2 regions of the Bradyrhizobium sp. UFLA06-06 genome follow, and region 1 is predicted to be linked to the other one. Evidence: riboswitches for the same ligand, from Rfam matches in the RefSeq annotation. Region 1 holds a riboswitch; the other holds the start of a gene.
What was found. A riboswitch is a leader RNA that binds a small molecule or an ion and turns the genes downstream of it on or off. The one in region 1 is predicted to bind glycine.

Region 1 (7,311 bases):
GTGACGACGACCCCGGAGATCAACAGCGCGAAGCCGGAACCGATCACCGTGATGACCGGCACGGCCGCGTTGCGCAGCGCATGGCGCAGCAGCACGCCGGTCTCGCCGATGCCCTTGGCCCGCGCCGTGCGCACGTAATCCTCACCGAGCACGTCGAGCATCGATGCCCGCGTCATGCGCGCGATCAGGGCGACGTAGATGAAGGAGAGGGTGCAGGTCGGCAGGATGATGCGCTCAAAGAACGGGCCGAAGCCGGCCGAGATGCTCTTGAAGCCCTGCACCGGCACCCAGCGCAGATCGATCGCAAAGATCTGGATCAGCACATAGCCGATCACGAACACCGGCACCGAGAAGCCGAGCACCGACAGTCCCATCACGAAACGGTCGATCCAGGTGCCGTGTTTCCACGCCGCGATCACGCCGAGCGGCACCGCGACCAGGATCGAGAGGATGATGGTGGCCAGCGCGACCGAGATCGAAGGCTCGAGACGCGGGCCGATCATCTCGAGGATCGGCTTGTTCGAGATCAGGGACACGCCGAGGTCGCCGTGCAGCAACTTGGCGACCCAGGTATAGAACTGGATGTAGATCGGCTCGTTCAGACCGAGCGAGGTCCGGATGCGTTCGAGTTGTTCGGGCGTCGCGTTGTCGCCGGCGAGGATGGCGGCCGGGTCGCCCGGCGTCAGCCGCAGCAACAGGAACACGAACAGAGCCACCACGCCCATCACGGGAATGGCGGCGAGGATGCGGCGAAGCAGATATCCGAGCAAATTTGATCCGTTGGGTTGTGGTCGATGAAGTCCCCAGCGGGACCGTTGCACACCAGACCGTAGCACAGATGGTAGCAGACTCACGGTAGAACTTGAGCAAGTCCCATGCCATCGGTGCTGCGGTTTTTGCGGTGCAGCTAATCAGTCCTGTTGGCCGCGATTATTCCTCCGGTGAAGTTCGAAGCAGTCCACTGGAAGGTGGATTGATTTCAGCTTTGCGCGCGTTAGTGGACACGTCGAGCCCGGCACCGAACGACGGCGCCATCGGCGGCGTGTCGAGGTCGCGCCAATCGTCGATCGCCTGGGCTACTATCTGCGCCGTCGCCGCCGACAGCGTCCAGCCGAGATGACCGTGGCCCGTGTTGTAGAACACGCCCGGAATCCGTCCGGCGCGAACCACCGGCATCATGTTCGGCATCATCGGGCGCAGGCCTGCCCAGGGCACGACTTTCGACGTATCGATCCTTGGGAAATGATGCCGCACCCAATCCACCAGCGGTTGAATGCGGTCGGCGCGAATGTCGCGGTTGAAGCCGTTGAACTCGGCGGTGCCGGCGATGCGGAAGCGGTCGGCGCCGAGCCGGCTGGTGACGATCTTCGCAGCTTCATCGAGTAGGCTGACGGTTGGGGCCGCGTTCCGGCTTTGCGGCGCATCGAGCTGCACCGTGATCGAATAGCCCTTCACCGGATAGACATTGACGCGGTCGTTGAGCAGGCTGGCGAAGTGGCGGCTCGCCACGCCGGCGCAAATCACGATCCCGTCCGCTTGCAATTGCTGCCGCGTCGCGACCGCAGCATCATCTGAAGCAACTTCGTTCCAGTCGATGCGGAAGCCGTCATCGCCGCGTGCGATCGTGTCGACGTCGGCTTCATGGACAAAGCTCGCGCCACGGCGGATGCAGGCGTCGGCAAGCCCGCGCGTGAATTTGTGGATATCGCCGGTCGCGTCCGACGGCGTGAAGAAGCCGCCATAGCAGGTTGTCTGCAGCGCGGGTTCGATGACGCGGATTTCGTCCGGGGTCACCGGCCGGCGGTCGAGCCCGCCTTGCTGCAGCAGCGTGTTGACCCGCAGGCCCGCCTCGAACCCGGCCTTGTCGTGATAGACGTGCAGGATGCCGCGGCGTTCGAGATCGAAGGCGATATTCTCGCGCTGTGCGATCGAGAACAGGTGCTTGCGCGCTTCGATTGCGAGCCGCGTGGTCTCGATCGTGTTGCTGCGATAGCGCGTGATGCCGCCGACGAACTCGCCGATCCAGGAATATTTGTGCCAGCTCGGCTTCGGGTTCATCAGCAGCGGCGCGTCGCTTCTGAGCATCCAGCGCAGACCCTTGAGGATGGTCGCAGCACTGTTCCAGACTTCGGCGTTGCTGGCGGAAAGCTGTCCGCCATTGGCGAACGAGGTTTCCATCCCGGCGTAGCGATGCCTGTCGAGGACAGTCACCTTGTAGCCGCGTTCAAGCAGGGCATAGGCCGTCGTAACGCCGGTGATGCCGGCGCCGATGATCGCAATATGTGGCTGATGGTCTTCAGGCTCCCGTGGGTTAGAGTCGCCGAACCACCGGTGAAACCGGCATCCGGCGCCCCATCTGTCACGGTACCTGAGAGCTTGATCCGCATCGGGCCGGAGCCAGAAGCGAACTATCCCCTTCGGTGGACGTCATGGCCCTTGATGTGCGGCCATGTTCGTCTCTCTCCAGATCGTCCTGACGATACAGTCCTTTTGCCTGAGAGTTTCCGGGGCGGTTGCTCCGTCGGCGCCGAAGGCAACAACACGAATGTTGTCGCTTCGATCTCTCCCGCATCGTCGCGTTGGACGGCCGGACCGTAGGCGAAGCCTTAAAAATGGACAAGGCTAAATTTCGGTCCGGCAGTGCCAACGTGTTGTGCAGTGCAATCGATGTCAGTCCAGCGTCGCCAACAATGCCGCCATCAGGCGACCACGCTCGGCGAGGCTGTCGACCTCGATATGCTCGTTGAGCGTATGCGCATCGGCGCCGCGAACACCGAGGCCGTCGAGCGTGGGGATGCCCATCGCGCCGGTGAAATTGCCGTCCGAGCCGCCGCCGGCGCTGCCGTGCGGCAGATCGAGACCCATCGCCGCCGCAAGGCCTTTTGCTTTTTCATACAGCGCCATGGTGCCCGCATCGGGCTCCCACACCGGGCGGGTGACGCCGCGCGTCACCTTGAAGGTCACGTCGTTGGCGGTGCCCGACAGTGCTAGCATGCGCTCGACGCCACGGTCGAGATCGGCCTGGCGCTTGGCCATGCTGAGGGCTTCGCCGGTGCAGGTCGTCGCGACGCAATTGACCCACTGGCCGCCATGCACGATGCCGACCGAGAAGGTGCAGTCCTCGGTGGTCATGCCGTCGATGGCGATGATCTGCCGCGCCATCTCGCGGATCGCGGAACGCCCGGAAGACAGCGTCGCGCCGGCATGGCTGGGCTTGCCGGTGGCTTCCAGATTGAAGCGCGCGATCGCGTAACGGCCGGTGACGACGCCGTTGTTCGGACGGCCGGGCTCCGGCACCAGCACGTATTTGTTGCGCGCGGCTTCCGCCTCGATGATGTCGCGCGTCGACGGCGTGCCGACCTCTTCGTCGGGGGTGAACAGCACGGTGATCGGCAGCGGAGTCGTGAAGGAGGCGCGCGCCAATTGCCTGATCGCCTCGATCGACAGGTAGTTGCCGCCCTTCATGTCGAAGATGCCCGGCCCGAAGCACTTGTTGCCTTCGCGCCGCCACTTCAGCTTCTCGATGGTGCCGACCGGGTGCACGGTGTCCAGATGGCCGGCGATCAGGATGCCGGGCTGGCCTTGTTTCGGATGGGGGAAACGGGCGCGGACGCAGCCCGCAAAGCCCTGGCGTCCGGCGATGCGCTCGATCGTCGCACCCATGATCGCCATCTCGCGGGCGGCGAGATCGAGCATGCGCTCGACCGCGGCGGCGTCCCAGGTCGGGCTTTCGCACTCCACCCAGCTGCGCAGGCCCTGCAGCATCGTTTCGGAATCAAAGGGGAGATTGGCTGGGTTCATCGTTTTTCTCTCTTGTTGTTCTGACGGCGCCGGCATCGCGCGCGCGTTACGAAAATCTCAGCCGACGATTTTGTAAAGCCAAAATCTGGCGTGCGGGCTCATTCGTTTGTGTACGTCCGATGCGGCCTGAAACCGATTGACGCGCTTGGCGCTTGGTGCAAGTCTCGATTTCACAAGCCATACAGCATGTTAGTTCGCCTAAATAACGAACCGCGTGCATAACGAATAAGCCGGCTTTGACCAGTTACACGTCAGGAGAGATTGCATGTTCCCTATCTCGCGTTGGAAACACCGCACGCTAGCGGCCGCGTTGACGGCGCTCGCGCTGTCGTTCGCGCCGCAGGAATTGTCATTCGCACCGCAGGCGATGGCCGCGGGCAAGACCATCACCGCGGTGATGCATTCGGATCTGCGCGTCATCGATCCGATCATGACCACGGCCTACATCACCCGCGATCATGGTTACATGATCTATGACACGCTGCTGGCGACGGATTCCAATTTCAAGATCCAGCCGCAGATGGCGGACTGGAAGGTTTCCGACGACAAGCTGACCTATACGTTCACGCTGCGCGACGGCCTGAAGTGGCACGACGGCGCGCCGGTCACCGCGGAAGACTGCGTCGCCTCGCTGCAGCGTTGGGGCAAGGTCGACGGCATGGGCCAGAAGCTGATGGACTTCGTCGCGAGCCTGGAGGCGACCGACGCCAAGACCATCACGCTGAAGCTGAAGGAACCCTACGGCCTCGTGCTGGAATCGATCGGCAAGCCGTCGTCGCGCGTGCCGTTCATGATGCCGAAGCGTCTTGCCGAGACGCCGCCGGACAAGCCGATCCCGGAACAGATCGGCTCCGGACCGTTCAAATTCGTGCAGGCGGAATTCCAGCCGGGCGTGAAGGCGGTCTATGAGAAGAACAAGGACTACGTGCCGCGCAAGGAGCCGGCGAGCTGGACCGCGGGCGGCAAGGTCGTCAAGGTCGACCGCGTCGAGTGGGTCACGATGGCCGATGCGCAGACCGCGGTGAACGCGTTGCAGTCCGGCGATATCGATTTCATGGAGAACCTTCCGTTCGACATGCTGCCGGTGCTCGAAGCCAATCCGGATCTCAAGATCGACGTCCTGAACAAGTTCGGCTTCCAGACCCTCGGACGCATGAACTTCCTCTATCCGCCGTTCGACAATCCGAAGGTGCGCCGGGCTGCGTTCCTGGCGATGAACCAGAAGGACGTGCTCGACGCGCTGGTCGGCAACGCCAAGTACCAGAAGATCTGCGGCGCCTTCTTCGTCTGCGGCACGCCGCTCGAGACCGACGTCGGGGCCGAAACGCTGGTGAAGGGCAACGGCCTGGCGGAAGCCAAGAAGGCGCTCGCCGCGTCCGGCTACGACGGCACCCCCGTGGTGATCATGGCGCCGGGCGACGTCACGACGTTGAAGGCCCAGCCGGTCGTGGCTGCGCAGCAGTTGCGCGAGGCCGGCTTCAAGGTCGACCTGCAGGCCACCGACTGGCAGACCGTGGTGACCCGCCGCGCCAGCCAGAAGCCGCCGAAGGAGGGCGGCTGGAACATGTTCTTCACCAACTGGGTCGCGGCCGACGTCTCCGACCCGATCGTTAACGCGTCGATCACCGGTCGCGGCAAGAATGGCGGCTGGTTCGGTTGGGCCGAAGACCCGAAGATCGAGGAGCTGCGTGACAAGTTCGCGCGCGCTGGCTCGGCTGAGGAAAAGAAGAAGATCGCCACCGAAATCCAGACCGAGGCCTACGATCAGGTGATCTACGTTCCGCTCGGCCAGTACACCATTCCGAGCGCCTGGCGGAAGTCGCTCACCGGCGTGCTCGACGGCCCGGCGACGCCGATCTTCTGGAATATCGACAAGTCCGAGTAAGCTTGCGGCTTGACGGCTTGACGCAAAACAAATGGCCGGGACTTGTCCCGGCCATTTTCTTTTCGCGCTATCGCTTGTCAGGTGTGGCTGTCGCGAAGCTGCTCCAATCCGTCGCTAAGCGGTGGCCCGCCTGGTGGCGCGCTGCGCGGCGGGGAGGGGCGCTCCTTGCGCTGATCGCATTTGTCGGTTGCGCGCTGTGCGGATGGATCGTCGTTCGGCATCGTCATGCTCCAATTGCGGCATGACAACGAATACCCAGTGCATGAGTTCCGAACCGGCGACCGCTAATCGCCGTGGTCTGGTCTCATGCTGCTCGGGCTCGACAGGCTCGTGAGCTGCGTCGGTCCGATACCGGTCGCAATCCGATTGCTCTTCGCAATCCGATTGCAGTTTGCAATCCGATTGCAGTTTGCAATCTCCATCGCCGATCTCCGACCAAATTGATTTGACAATGCGACGGCCGCGAAATGAGCGGCCGGAATTTCCAATGCGGGAAGACTACGATGGTCAGCGATCGCGGCGTGTGAACCACGCCACAGCCGGAAAACACGAGGCGGCGAGCATCGCGATGCTGGCCCGCCTGGTGGGTCCGTGCACGGCATGCGAAGGCTGGTGCGGGCGGTGGGACTCGAACCCACACGACGTTGCCATCGAGGGATTTTAAGTCCCTTGCGTCTACCAGTTCCGCCACGTCCGCGTTGCGCCAGGCGCGCCGATTTCTAGCGCGTTTGGGCGCGGAGTGGAATTGTCATTATCCGGTGCTAACAGGTGAGCTTTCAAAGGCTTAAGCGGCCGCCCGCAATTCCATTTGCCTCGGCGGCCGAGCATTGGGATAAGCAGCGCGCCGCCCCGATTGAGCCTCAATCCGGACACCGGTGGCTGCTTTAGGCAATCTCAACACTGTCCGGTTAAGAAAGCTGAATGTCTGTTCGTTTCCCACGCCGCCTGAAGTTGTCGCGCGCGGCGGCCGTCATTGCGCTGCTCGCCTCGGCCGCGGGCGTGTCCGGCTGCGCGCAGATCGGCGACACCGTGCCGTCGGCATTCGCCGATCCCGCCAAATATGAGCTCTATGATTGCAAGCAGCTCGAGAACGAGCGCAGCAATCTCAAGACCCGCGCGGCGGATCAGGAAAAATTGATGGCCAAGGCGGAGACCGGCGTCGGCGGTACTGTCGTCTCCGAGATGGTCTATCGCAACGAGCTGATCTCGATCCATTCCCAGCAGAAGCTGGCGGATGAGGCCTGGCGCAAAGGCAAGTGCCACGAAAGCCCGCCGGACACGCCTGCGGTCGCGGCACCCGCTGCTCCGACGCCGGCGGCGAAGGGCCCGCGCGCACCGCGGGGCCTCGTCCACTAGGCCGGCGTTTCCGGACGAGCCGGTTGTGACTGGCCGAGCTCAGGCGCGCCAATCGTAGATCCAGTCCTGCCGCGCCAGCATGCGCTCCGGACCGATGGCGCGGATCGCCAGATCGCGCGCGATCGCCGCCGGCCCGCCCAAATGATAGATGCGGCCCTGCTGTCGCGCCAGGCGCTGCACTTGCAGCACGCGCCCGCGCCGCATCCGTGCGTAGCGCTTCAGCGCGGCGGGAATGTCTGCGGTGTTTTCCCCGGTGCTGTCGCTCAAGG
Region 2 (7,311 bases), on a different contig from region 1:
GACGCCGACCACAATGCCGGCCTTGCCGTCCTCGGTGACGCCGACGATCGCGACCACGCCCGAGCCGATCTGCTTCTTGCCGTCGTCGACGAGACTCTTGAGATCCTTGGTCTCGACGCCCTCGACCGCGCGCGCCAGCAGCTTGACATTGCCAACCTCGCGAACGGCTGAGGCGGCGCCGTTCGACGCACCGCCGCCACCCATCGCGAGCTTCTTGCGGGCGTCGGACAGATCGCGCTCGAGCTTCTTGCGCTCCTCCATCAGCGCGGCGATGCGCGCCGGCACGTCGTCGATCGTGGTGCGCAGCTCCAGCGCCGCGGTCTTGGCCAGCGCGATGGTGTCGTTGGCGTGCTTGCGCGCGTGATGTCCGGTCAGCGCCTCGATGCGGCGCACGCCGGACGCCACCGCGCCCTCGCTGGTCACCGAGATCATGCCGATGTCGCCGGTGCGGCGGACATGGGTGCCGCCGCAGAGCTCGACCGACCAGCCGAGCGCGTTCTGGCCGTGATCGCGGGCACCCCTGCCCATCGACACGACGCGGACCTCGTCGCCGTACTTCTCGCCGAACAGCGCGCGGGCGCCGGCCTCACGGGCATCGTCGACGCCCATGATCCGGGTGGTGACCTCGTCATTCTCCAGCACGACATCGTTGGCGATGTCCTCGATCCGGGCGAGCTCTTCCGGCGTGATCTGCTTCGGATGCACGAAGTCGAAGCGCAGCCGGTCCGGCGTGACCAGCGAGCCGCGCTGGGCGATGTGATCGCCGAACACCTGGCGCAGCGCCTCGTGCAACAAATGCGTCGCCGAATGGTTGGCGCGGATCGACGAACGCCTGGCGTGATCGACCTCGAGCTGCAGCGCGGTGCCGACGCCGAGCGTGCCCTGCTCCACCGTGCCAAGATGCACGAACAGATCGCCGGCCTTCTTCTGCGTGTCGGTGACGCGGAACTTGACGCCCTCGCCGGTGAGCACGCCGATGTCGCCGACCTGGCCGCCGGACTCGCCGTAGAACGGGGTCTGGTTCAGCACGATCGCGCCGCTCTCGCCGGCCTTCAGGCTCTCGACCTCGGCGCCGTCCTTGATCAGCGCCGTCACCGCGCCTTCCGCGCTCTCGGTCTCGTAGCCGAGGAATTCGGTCGCGCCGAGCTTCTCGCGCAGCGGGAACCAGATCGCCTCGCTCGCCGCCTCGCCCGAGCCCGCCCAGGAGGCACGCGCCTTCACGCGCTGCCGCTCCATCGCGTCGGTGAACGAAGCCTGGTCGACGCTGATGCCGCGCGACTTCAGCGCGTCCTGCGTCAGATCCAGCGGAAAACCATAGGTGTCGTACAGCGTGAACGCGGTGTCGCCGTCGAACATGTCGCCCTTCTTGAGGCCGGCGCTCTTCTCGTCGAGGATCGACAGGCCGCGCGCCAGCGTCTTGCGGAAGCGCGTCTCCTCCAACCGCAGCGTCTCCTCAATCAGCTTCTCCGCGCGAACCAGATCCGGATAGGCCTGGCCCATCTCGCGGACCAGCGCCCAGACGAGGCGATGCATCAGCGGCTCGCTCGCGCCCAAAAGCTGCGCATGGCGCATCGCGCGGCGCATGATCCGGCGCAGCACGTAGCCACGGCCCTCGTTCGACGGCAGCACGCCGTCGGTGATCAGGAACGCCGACGAGCGCAGATGGTCCGCGATCACCCGATACGACCCAACGTTCTGCTCGTTCGGACCGTGCCCGAGGGTAGACGCGGCGGCATCAATCAGGTTGCGGAACAGATCGGTCTCGAACACGCTCTCGACGCCCTGCAGGATGGCCGCCATGCGCTCCAGCCCCATGCCGGTGTCGATCGAGGGACGCGGCAGCGCCACGCGCTCCTCCTTCGTCACCTGCTCGTACTGCATGAACACCAGGTTCCAGAATTCGAGGAAGCGATCGCCATCCTCCTCCGGGCTGCCCGGAGGGCCGCCCCAGATGTGCTCGCCGCGGTCGATGAAGATCTCGGAGCACGGACCGCATGGGCCGGTGTCGCCCATCGCCCAGAAATTGTCCGAGGTCGGGATCCGGATGATGCGGTCGTCCGAGAAGCCCGCGATCTTCTTCCAGTAGCCGGCCGCCTCGTCGTCGGTGTGGTAGACGGTGACCAGCAGCTTGTCCTTCTTCAGCCCGAAATCCTTGGTGATCAGATTCCAGGCGAGCTCGATCGCGCGCTCCTTGAAGTAATCGCCGAACGAGAAGTTGCCGAGCATCTCGAAGAAGGTGAGATGGCGCGCGGTGTAGCCGACATTGTCGAGGTCGTTATGCTTGCCGCCGGCGCGCACGCACTTCTGCGACGTCGTGGCGCGCTGGTAGCTGCGCTTCTCGACGCCGGTGAAGACGTTCTTGAACTGCACCATGCCGGCATTGGTGAACATCAAGGTCGGGTCGTTGCGCGGAACCAGCGGCGACGAGGCCACGATCTCGTGGCCGTTCTCCTTGAAGAAGTTCAGAAATGTCGACCTGATGTCGTTGACGCTGCTCATGTTCATCCAATCGGAAAAAGGGGCCGGCCAGCCGCAAAAAGGCGTCATTTTCCGGCCGAACGCTTTTAGACATTGCCAGCTGCGGTGTCCAGAAACTGTGCAGGCGGATCATGGGCTTGCCGCGGCAGCACAAAGCCCATTGGATAGTTGCTGCAGCTGCGTTGACAGTCTTGGTGGCGCCGTGTTTTCTACCTACCTATACCTAGTCACGTCGGGAGAGACCGGCCTTACCGCCGGCGCCGAAGGAGCAACCGCCCCGGAAACTCTCAGGCAAAAGGACCGCGTGACGTCTGACATCTGGAAAGAGACGCTGGGGTTCGCCCCGATGCGTCCGCCGACGGGATAATACTCTCAGGCACAGCGACAGATGGGGCTTTCTGCAGGTTTCTCAAGGGGAAATAGGTCCCCGACGGGAACCGCGAGGGCCCTGTGATGCTTGCACGCGAAACTTCTCCGCTGAAACAGACCCCGCTGCACGCGCTGCACCTGGCGCGCGGCGCCAAGATGGTGCCGTTCGCCGGCTACGACATGCCGGTGCAATATGCGGCCGGCGTGCTGAAGGAGCATCTGCACACCCGCAAGGAAGCCGGCCTGTTCGACGTGTCGCACATGGGCCAGCTCGTCCTGAAGGCCAAATCCGGCAAGGTCACCGACGCGGCGCTCGCGCTGGAAAAACTGGTGCCGCAGGACATCGTCGGTATCGCGCCGGGACGGCAGCGCTACGCGCAATTCACCAACAATGACGGCGGCCTGCTCGACGACCTGATGGTCGCGAATTTCGGCGATCACCTGTTCCTGGTGGTCAACGCCGCCTGCAAGGCCGAGGACGAGGCGCATCTGCGTGCGAATCTCGCCGACACTTGCGAGATCGTATCGCTGGCCGACCGCGCGCTGATCGCACTGCAGGGGCCGAAGGCCGAATCGGCGCTGGCGAAACTTTGTGCAGATGTCAGTTCGATGAAATTCATGGACGCCGGTCCGCGCCGCGTCGGCGACGTCGACTGCTTCGTCTCGCGCTCCGGCTACACCGGCGAGGACGGCTTTGAGATTTCCGTGCCCGCAGACAAGGTGGAAGCCCTGGTCACCGCGCTGCTCGACAATCCCGACGTGCTGCCGATCGGGCTCGGCGCGCGCGACAGCCTGCGGCTCGAAGCCGGGCTGTGCCTCTACGGCCATGACATCGACACCACGACGACGCCGGTCGAAGGCGCGCTGGAATGGTCGGTGCAGAAGGTTCGCCGCAGCGGCGGCGCCCGCGCCGGCGGCTTCCCGGGCGCCGACAAGATTCTCGCGCAATTCGCAGATGGCGCCGCGCGCCGGCGGGTCGGCCTGAAGCCCGACGGCCGCGCCCCGGTGCGCGAAGGCGCCGCATTGTTCGCCGATGCCGCCTCGACCGACCAGATCGGCAAGGTGACCTCGGGCGGCTTCGGCCCGAGCCTCAATGCGCCGGTCGCGATGGGCTATCTGCCGACCGCCCTTTCCGCGGTCGGCACCACCGTTTTCGCCGAAGTGCGCGGCCAGCGGCTGCCGCTCAAGGTCGCCGCCACGCCCTTCGTCCCCAATACCTACAAACGCTGAACGCCAAAGGATCGATCCCATGACGACGCTGTACACGTCCGACCACGAATGGCTCCGCATCGAGGGCGACGTCGCCACGATCGGGATCACAGACTATGCGCAGTCGCAGCTCGGCGACGTCGTGTTCGTCGAACTGCCCAAGGTCGGCCGCAGCCTGAAGAAGGCCGAGGCCGCCGCTGTCGTGGAATCCGTCAAGGCCGCTTCCGACGTTTACGCGCCGATCTCCGGCGAGGTGGTCGAGGTCAACGACGCGCTCGCCGCCGAGCCCGCGCTGGTCAATTCAGACGCTGGCGGCAAGGCCTGGTTCTTCAAGATGAAGATTGCCGACAAGGGCGAGCTCGGCGGCCTGATGGACGAGGCCGCCTACGCCGCGCACACCGCCTAAAGGATCACTCCGAGGACCACGTCATGAACGCGCCCTTCAAGCCGATCAACGAAGCCGCCACCGATTTCGTCCGCCGCCACATCGGACCGTCGCCGCGCGACGTCAACGCGATGCTGGAGACGGTCGGCGCCGCGAGCCTGCAGGCGCTGATGCACGAGACGCTGCCGGCGTCGATCCGCCAGAAGGCGCCGCTCGATCTCGGCCGGGCGCTGAGCGAGACCGAGGCGCTCGCGCATATGAGCGAGCTCGCCGCGCAGAACCAGGTGTTCACTTCGCTGATCGGCCAGGGCTATTCGGGCACCATCCTGCCCGCGGTGATCCAGCGCAACATTCTGGAGAACCCGGCCTGGTACACCGCCTATACGCCGTACCAGCCGGAGATCAGCCAGGGCCGGCTCGAAGCCCTGTTCAACTTCCAGACCATGATCTGCGACCTCACCGGGCTCGATGTCGCCAACGCCTCGCTGCTCGACGAGGCGACCGCCGCGGCGGAAGCGATGGCGCTCGCCGAGCGCCACTCGCAGGTCAAGGCGAAGGTGTTCTTCGTCGACAAGGAGGTGCATCCGCAGACGCTGGCGGTGATGCGCACGCGCGCCGCGCCGCTGGGCTGGGCGCTGGTGGTCGGCGATCCCCTGACCGAGCTCGACAACGCCGATGTGCTCGGCGCGCTGCTGCAATATCCGGGAACATCAGGCGCGGTGCGTGACCTCAAGCCTGCCATCGCGTCGCTGCGCGCCAAGGGCGCGCTTGCGATCGTCGCGGCGGACCTGCTGTCGCTGACGCTGCTCGCCTCGCCCGCCGAGCTCGGCGCCGACATCGCGATCGGCTCGGCGCAGCGGTTCGGCGTGCCAATGGGGTATGGCGGACCACACGCCGCCTATATGGCGGTGCGCGACACGCTGAAGCGCTCGCTGCCCGGCCGCCTCGTCGGCCTCTCGGTGGATTCGCGTGGGCAGCCCGCCTATCGCCTCGCGCTGCAGACCCGCGAGCAGCACATCCGCCGCGAGAAGGCGACCTCGAACATCTGCACCGCGCAGGTGCTGCTCGCCGTGATCGCCTCGATGTATGCGGTCTATCACGGTCCCGAGGGCCTGACCCATATCGCGCGCAGCGTGCATCGTCGCGCCACCGTACTCGCGGCCGGCCTGCGCAAGCTCGGCTTTGCGCCGACCAGCGAAGCGTTCTTCGATACCGTGACGGTCGAGGCCGGAGCGAAGCAGATCGAGATTGTCTCCCGCGCGCAGGCGGAGCGGATCAATCTGCGCATCGGTGCGACCACGCTCGGCATCGCGCTCGACGAGACCACGACGCCGGAGACCGTCGAGGCAGTATGGCGCGTGTTCGGCGGCAAGCTCAGCTTTGCCGAGATCGAAGCGGCCGCGCGCGAGGCGCTGCCGAAGGAGCTGCGGCGCACCAGCGCGTTCCTCACCCATCCGGTGTTCAACACACACCGCTCGGAGACCGAGCTGCTGCGCTACATGCGCAAGCTCAGCGATCGCGACCTCGCGCTCGACCGCGCGATGATCCCGCTCGGCTCCTGCACGATGAAGCTCAACGCCACCACCGAGATGATCCCGCTGACCTGGCCGGCGTTCGGCAATCTGCATCCGTTCGCGCCCGCAGATCAGGCCAAGGGCTATCACGCGCTGTTCAAGCGGCTGGAGCAGTGGCTGTGCGACATCACCGGCTATGACGCGGTCTCGCTGCAGCCGAACTCCGGCGCGCAGGGCGAATATGCCGGACTCCTTGCGATCCGGGGTTACCATCTCGCGCGCGGCGAGCCGCACCGCAAGGTGTGCCTGATCCCCTCCTCCGCGCACGGCACCAATCCGGCCTCGGCCGCGATGGTCGGCATGGAGGTCGTGGTGGTGGCGTGCGATGCGCGCGGCGACGTCGACGTCAACGATCTCCGCGTCAAGGCCGAGAAGCACTCCGCCAACCTTGCCGCGGTCATGATCACCTATCCGTCGACCCACGGCGTGTTCGAGGAGCATATCCGCGAGATCTGCGACATCGTGCATGCGCATGGCGGCCAGGTCTATCTCGACGGCGCCAACATGAACGCGCAGGTCGGGCTCTCGCGGCCCGGCGATTACGGCGCCGATGTCAGCCATCTCAATTTGCACAAGACCTTCTGCATCCCGCATGGCGGCGGCGGCCCGGGGATGGGCCCGATCGGCGTGAAGGCGCATCTTGCGCCCTATCTGCCGGGTCATCCCGCAACCGACGGCGCGACGGCGCACGCCATCGGCCCGGTGTCGGCCGCGCCGTTCGGCTCGGCGTCGATCCTGACCATCTCCTACATCTACATCCTGATGATGGGCGGCGAAGGCCTCACGCGCGCCACCGAGATCGCGATCCTCAATGCCAACTACATCGCCGCGCGGCTGCAGCCGCACTTCCCGGTGCTGTACCGCAACGAGCGCGGCCGTGTCGCGCATGAGTGCATCGTCGATCCGCGGCCGCTGAAGACGACCAGCGGCGTCACCGTCGACGACATCGCGAAACGCCTGATCGATTACGGCTTCCACGCGCCGACCATGAGCTTCCCGGTGGCGGGCACGCTGATGATCGAACCGACGGAATCGGAATCGAAGTTCGAGATCGACCGCTTCTGCGACGCCATGATCGCGATCCGCGACGAAATCGCGGAGATCGAGAAGGGCCGCTGGAAGGTCGAGGCCTCGCCGCTGCGCCACGCGCCGCACACCGTCCACGACATTGCCGACGATGACTGGAACCGGGCCTACACCCGCGCCGAGGGCTGCTTCCCGGCCGGCGTGTCGCGGTCCGACAAATACTGGAGCCCGGTCGGCCGCGTCGACAACGTCTATGGCGACCGCAACCTG

Region 2: another riboswitch for glycine. It lies ahead of gcvT (glycine cleavage system aminomethyltransferase GcvT); the one in region 1 lies ahead of IF803_RS05045 (D-amino acid dehydrogenase).

The regions. Positions count from the first base shown of each region.
Region 1 covers NZ_JADFUD010000004.1:141,987-149,297, forward strand. The annotation lists gene IF803_RS05040 (ABC transporter permease) at 1-770, opposite strand, end outside; gene IF803_RS05045 (D-amino acid dehydrogenase) at 931-2,280, opposite strand; glycine riboswitch at 2,355-2,469, opposite strand; glycine riboswitch at 2,473-2,579, opposite strand; gene IF803_RS05050 (M20/M25/M40 family metallo-hydrolase) at 2,671-3,801, opposite strand; gene IF803_RS05055 (ABC transporter substrate-binding protein) at 4,067-5,686, shown strand; tRNA gene IF803_RS05060 (tRNA-Leu) at 6,297-6,383, opposite strand; gene IF803_RS05065 (twin-arginine translocation pathway signal) at 6,608-7,042, shown strand; gene IF803_RS05070 (FAD-dependent monooxygenase) at 7,082-7,311, opposite strand, start outside.
Region 2 covers NZ_JADFUD010000090.1:2,990-10,300, reverse strand. The annotation lists gene alaS (alanine--tRNA ligase) at 1-2,499, opposite strand, end outside; glycine riboswitch at 2,702-2,790, shown strand; gene gcvT (glycine cleavage system aminomethyltransferase GcvT) at 2,932-4,077, shown strand; gene gcvH (glycine cleavage system protein GcvH) at 4,097-4,462, shown strand; gene gcvP (aminomethyl-transferring glycine dehydrogenase) at 4,486-7,311, shown strand, end outside.